2 regions of the Eisenbergiella massiliensis genome follow, and region 1 is predicted to be linked to the other one. Evidence: a T-box and tRNA genes for the amino acid it is inferred to sense, from the RefSeq annotation. Region 1 holds a T-box; the other holds one or more tRNA genes.
What was found. The T-box of region 1 lies ahead of pheS (phenylalanine--tRNA ligase subunit alpha). A T-box ahead of a tRNA ligase gene usually reads a tRNA of that ligase, here a tRNA-Phe.
Positions count from the first base shown of each region.

Region 2: it encodes a tRNA-Phe, which carries the amino acid that the T-box ahead of pheS (phenylalanine--tRNA ligase subunit alpha) is inferred to sense. The anticodon was not compared.

Region 1 is NZ_QVLV01000014.1:29,445-32,597, forward strand. It holds gene pheT (phenylalanine--tRNA ligase subunit beta) at 1-196, opposite strand, end outside; gene pheS (phenylalanine--tRNA ligase subunit alpha) at 327-1,346, opposite strand; T-box leader at 1,533-1,782, opposite strand; gene DXC51_RS18470 (amidophosphoribosyltransferase) at 2,048-3,153, shown strand, end outside.
Region 2 is NZ_QVLV01000001.1:558,904-562,056, forward strand. It holds gene DXC51_RS02265 (alpha-amylase family protein) at 1-1,071, shown strand, start outside; tRNA gene DXC51_RS02270 (tRNA-Phe) at 1,352-1,424, shown strand; gene DXC51_RS02275 (hypothetical protein) at 1,502-1,843, shown strand; gene DXC51_RS02280 (hypothetical protein) at 1,896-3,153, shown strand, end outside.

The DNA of each region.
Region 1 (3,153 bases):
AGACGATCAGCTTGTCCGCGTCAGGATGCTTTTCTATTTTTTCTATCTGGCCAACTACGATTTTTTCCAGATTCCTGTCAAGCCTTTCATAGCTTTCCACCTTGGTGCCGCTCATTGTCATCGCATCGCAGTATTCCTGGTCCGTGCATGACAGCTCCGGCACATATGCTTTAATCCATGATAACGTTGTATTCATATTGTATCCATGCCTTTCTTATTTCCTTCAGTCCGCATTCTGAGTATACACGGCTTTCCCATGAATGAAACAGCCGCAAAATTCCTCCTTTATAATAGGAAGAAACAAAATCAGTTATCCGCTTTTTCCATCAGAACTGCTTCAGGAAACGGACGTCATTCTCATAAAGCAGACGCATATCGTCAATTTCATACTTCAGAAGCGCAATACGCTCCAGGCCTACGCCGAATGCAAAACCGGAATATTCCTTGGGATCAATTCCGCTCATCTGCAATACGCGGGGATGCACCATACCGCAGCCAAGGATTTCAATCCAGCCGGAGCCTTTGCAGAAACGGCAGCCCTTGCCGCCGCACTTGAAGCAGGTCACATCCACTTCGGCGCTGGGCTCTGTGAACGGGAAATGATGGGGGCGGAATTTTACCTTCGTCTCCTCTCCGAACAGCTCCCTGGCAAACTCAGCCAGCGTTCCCTTCAGATCGGCAAACGTAATATTCTTATCAATTACAAGTCCTTCAATCTGATGGAAGGAAGGAGAATGGGTCGCGTCCACCTCATCGGAACGGAACACACGTCCCGGAGCGATCATGCGGATGGGCAGCTTCCCTTTTTCCATTTCACGCACCTGTACCGGAGAGGTCTGGGTACGCAGCACGATATCCTCTGAAATATAGAAGGTATCCTGCTCATCCCTGGTGGGATGGTTCCTGGGGATATTCAGGGCTTCGAAATTATAATAGTCGTTTTCCACTTCAGGGCCTTCCACTACCTCATAGCCCATTCCCACGAAGATTCTTTCCACCTCTTCCAGGGCAATGGTGTTGGGATGACGGTGGCCCACCTGGTTTTTCCTGGCCGGAAGGGTAACGTCAATGACCTCTTCCTTCATTTTGGCTTCCCTGATGGCGGATTCCATTTTCTTCTTCGTTTCTTCCAGCATGGCTTCGATTTCCGTTCTGGTATCGTTCACCATCTGTCCGATTTTCGGCCGCTCCTCGGCTGCCACGTTCTTCATACCCTTCAGAACCTCGGTAAGGGCTCCCTTTTTACCCAGAGCGTTTACCCTTACCTCGTTCAGCTTATCAAGGGTTCCGGCAGCTTCCACCTGCTTTCTGACCTCTTCCTTGATCTGTTCCAATCTGTCTTTCATAAAAACCTCCTGCTGCCGGCGCGTAAATCCTGACACCGGCATATTTTTTTCCATGTGAAAAATGTTGACAGCTTTTCAGCCCGCTTCAGCCTGTGGTCCGGCCTCCGGCCGTCCTGCAGCCGCCGCGGCTCGCTGCGCCTGACAGCCTCCGGGGAATTTTGGACACAAAAAAATCCCCGGCAAAAATCCAGGGACGAAATAATTTCCGCGGTACCACCCACATTCCTGCTTCACATCCGGCGTTTAACGCCCTGTGCACCGCAGGCTCTCATTCCGGCGTAACGTGCCGCCACGTTCCCTCCTAAGCCTGAAGGCCTTCAAAAGGACAGCTCCGGCGTGAAATTCAAGCTGCATCTGAACCCAAGGAAGCTCCCAGCCGACGACTCCCTCTCTCTGTGGGAAAATACAACTCTTTGTGCGCCATCATCGCATTTTTGATTCATGAATATGTCTGTAACCTATTCTATTGCCTGTTTTCAGAAAAGTCAATATAATTTTTCTGTACTTTTGCATATATACATTTATTTTCCATCATGATATGATTTTAATGCCAAGTTTTTATTACATCTACATACTTCCGATACCGGAGCCGGCGCTGAAAGGAAACGATACGTGTGCCTTCCCGCCATCGGAAGAACCATAGCAGTCCGGAATGCGGGCTGTTACGAACAGTCAAGAAAACCAATACTAAGGAGAACATCATGGGTGGATTTTTTGGAGTAGCATCAAAGGAAGACTGTGTCTTCGATCTTTTTTTCGGCACAGACTATCATTCCCATCTGGGAACAAGACGGGCCGGTATGGCCGTATACGACCGGGAACGCGGTTTTGATCGTTCCATCCACAATATCGAAAATGCCCCCTTCCGCACCAAATTTGACAAAGAAGTCACGGAAATGAAAGGGAATCTGGGAATCGGCAGTATATCAGACTATGAACCCCAGCCGCTGATCGTCCGTTCCCATCACGGTACGTATTCCATCGCAACCGTGGGCAAAATCAACAATACGGAAGAAATTCTGACGAAGCTTCTCTTTTCATCGCACATTCATTTTCTGGAAATGAGCGGCGGCACCATCAATGCCACCGAGCTTGTTGCAACTATCATCAACCAAAAGGAAAACATCATCGAAGGCCTCCAGTATGCCCAGGATCTCATCGACGGTTCCATGACCATCCTGCTTATGACCCCCAAGGGCATTTATGTCGCGCGTGACAAAATGGGCCGTACTCCCGTAGCCATCGGCAAGAAAGAAAATGCTTACTGCATCTCCTTTGAAAGCTTTGCTTATCTCAATCTGGGCTACGTCAGCGAACGCGAACTGGGACCCGGAGAAATCGTGGTTGTCACCCCGGAAGGCATGCGCACCCTGGTAGCGCCGGGCAAGGATATGAAAATCTGTACCTTCCTCTGGGTTTACTATGGCTACCCTTCCTCCTCCTACGAAGGAATCAGCGTGGAAAAAATGCGCTATAACTGCGGCGCGTCCATGGCCAAAAGAGACGATGCGTCACCTGATATCGTAGCGGGCGTACCGGACTCCGGAACCGCACATGCCATCGGTTATTCCAATACCTCCGGCATCCCCTTCTCCCGGCCCTTTATCAAATACACCCCTACCTGGCCCCGTTCCTTCATGCCCACCATACAGAGCCAGAGGAATCTGATTGCCAAAATGAAGCTGATTCCCGTCCGCGATCTGATACAGAACCGCAGCATGCTTCTCATCGACGATTCCATCGTCCGCGGCACACAGCTGAGAGAAACAACGGAATTCCTGTACCAAAGCGGCGCAAAAGAGGTACA
Region 2 (3,153 bases), on a different contig from region 1:
CAGTCAAGAGAGTACTGGAAAGAAAAGGCTCTCTGGTGTCAGGAGGCAGGCGTCTCATACTGGAAGGTTGACTGGGGATATCATGCGGGTGACAGCGCCTACAGGGATATGATGACTGAAGTTGTAAAACAATATGCGCCGGGAGTCAGGATTGAACATGCAATCTGCCGCGGCCCCATGGATGAAACGGAAACGGAAGCGTCTGTGTTGTCAAAGGTGCTGGAAAGCAGTGATTTTTTCAGAACCTATGATGTGACACGGGAGTTTAATTACAGCACGGCGATCAGAAGGGCCTGGGAGGCGCTTCGGCTTACCGTAAATGGCCGGCACGGATGCGAGTGTATCGTGAATGTTGAAGATGCGCCGTATCTGGCTGCGGGACTGGGGTGCTCCATGGGAATTATGCGCCATCCGGCATGGGGCGGTACAAAAACTGATGTTTTGGACTTTGGGCGAAAATACAACGAAGTGGAAAGAGCTGTCTGCTGGCAGCGAATAGCGCCGCCGTTTGGGACAGGGAAAAGCAGAAATCGGGCAACCGTGAAATTGCTGAGAGACTGGACAACGTCCATAGACGGACCAGACGGGGAAGGATGGCTTTCCCATGTTTTTGATGATTGTGAGGAAATCGAGGAATTTGCTCCCTGGATGATTACAAGGGATATGGATTTCCCTGCAGTCACATCAGACGGAAAAGAAATGCCCTTCCTTGTCTGCAGCAAACATCCCCAAACCGGGGCGGTAAGCATCGCTTTTCTGCCGAGGACATTGGGGGAAAGGAAACATTACACGCCGAGAACAAAGGCAGCTTTTGAATTGAAGGCTTTTACAGAGCCGATTGGAATTTTCGGGGAATTTGATATGCTGACCTTGTCTTTTCAGGAAGAACTGCAGGGCAGAATTTACTTGCAGGACCTGTGCAGGGACCGTGCCCATGATATCACGGAGATGCTTGCGCAAAATAAACGTAAGCTGGTGCTGGACTTTGATAAAATACAGGGCAAAGGATGGCTGGATAATGATTGCGGGGATGTTTCAGCGCCGGGATTTATGATTTGTCAGTTGGGATAGAAGGTTCTGAAAAGGGAAGTGAAAGGAGCCGGACACCGGCTCCTTTTGCAATTGATTAATTTGTTACGGTTCAGCCTTCAGTTGAACTAACGAACGATGCACCGGCTAAAAAACGGCGTACCCATAATAGCCTTTTGATATTCACAAAACTTTTGAATATTGATTCAGCCGAAAGCTGAACTGTAACAAAATATCCATGAAAATACAATCTAACGCTTGACAGTTAAAAGAAAAGCCGATAAAATAATCCATGTTGCAAATAAAATATTATATGCGGCAGGCCCAGATAGCTCAGTTGGTAGAGCAGAGGACTGAAAATCCTCGTGTCACTGGTTCGATTCCGGTTCTGGGCAGTTACAGTGGTAATTACTGATATATGTGGTAATTACCTTTTTTTGTATAGAAAAACAGTGATTTGGGGGATTGAATTATGGCGCTGGTTAAATGTCCTGAATGCGGCAGGGAAAGAGTATCGGATACGGCCGAAGCATGTCCTGACTGCGGATATAATGTAAGAGCACATTATGAAAGAGTAAAAGAAGAAAACGAAAAGAGGCTGGAAGAAGAGGAAAGTGTTCTAAGTGCAGAAAGAGAATCAGAGGAAGAAAAAACATTAGAGGAGGAAACAGCTTCAAAAGAAGAAAGAATATCAGAGAGACAAAATGAACGGATGGAGAGCGGAAGATACTTAGAAAATGGTTTTCAAATACAGCAAAAAGATATAATTCTCATGTCAGTCTTGGGTATCAGATGTGAAAATTGTGGAAATTGATGGCTTGTAGGAGTATAATTACAGATAATACTTATGTAGGAGGTATTGGGATATGGCTGATGTTACAGTAAAATTTCTTGGTGAAAATTATTCTTTTCCAGAAGAATTAAAAGATTATGTATCGTATTGTAATGAGTTTGAAAAAATTAACAAGAGATTATCACAAGCCCTTTTGGTTACAATGAATAGACCGACTATTACTGGTGGTGAAACTAGCCAAGCAGGAGAAGTTGAGACAAAATTAAAAGAAGATATGCGTAAAGAGGGTAAAAAAGTCATATCTATGCTTGCTAAATATAATATTTTCGATGTGACCGAAAGTGATTTAGTAGATAATAATAAAGGATATATTTATTATAACGATGTTTATCAGAATATAATGATGCGTGGTTTGCGACTTAATTTAGCAGAAGAACTGCAGAATTTTTTAGATGATTGGGAAGATGCGCAACAATCTGCATATTCACAAGTTACGGGAACAGGAATATCAATGTATTCTAACAGTATGATTGCACATATGACATTGGCGGCATTTGAAACAAGCACAATAAAAAAACAATGTGAGCAAGCCGATAGAGATTATAAAAGAGCAATGGACGCATTATCGGCAAGAGGTACATCGGTAACAGAAAAGAAAAATGCAGAAGTTATGATTAAAACATTTGCAGAAATTGCAAATGCTTTTGGTATGTTCATATCTGAATTGATGGATACCTTTTTAAATAAATTACAACAAAATAACATATTTGATTATTCTAAAACAAAGGAATATGATATAAAGCGTTCATCAGAAATACTTAATAATATGTCTTTAGTTGAAGATAAAAAGAGTGTTTTGATTCAAGCATTTAAAAGTTGCCCTTATAATCCGGATATATATGCAAAGGTTTTAGAAATGGGTTTGTGTGATCTTGATACTTTTAAAACTGCACAATACTACTATCAAGATGAAGTTCTTACAGAAGTGCTTGATGATTATGTAAAAAAGAATCTGAAAAACACAGAAAAAGTAACAGTGCCAATATCAATTCTTGCTACATATCGTGGAACTGATGAAATTGGAATATGGAAAAAGATATATGAAGGTACATTAGAAAATATCGAGGGTTCATACAAGATAATCAATACCGCTTTATCAGATAAGAAAAAACTTGACAGATTCATTAGAGATAATATCAGTAGTTCGATGAAGGAAGTTGTGAAAAAATCGAGAGAAGATGTTATCAAGAACATTGATAAAAAGATGTTAGCATTGGTTTCTGAAAAACAATATGATGAATTTGTTGGAATGGGTATTCTTTCGCCGGAAA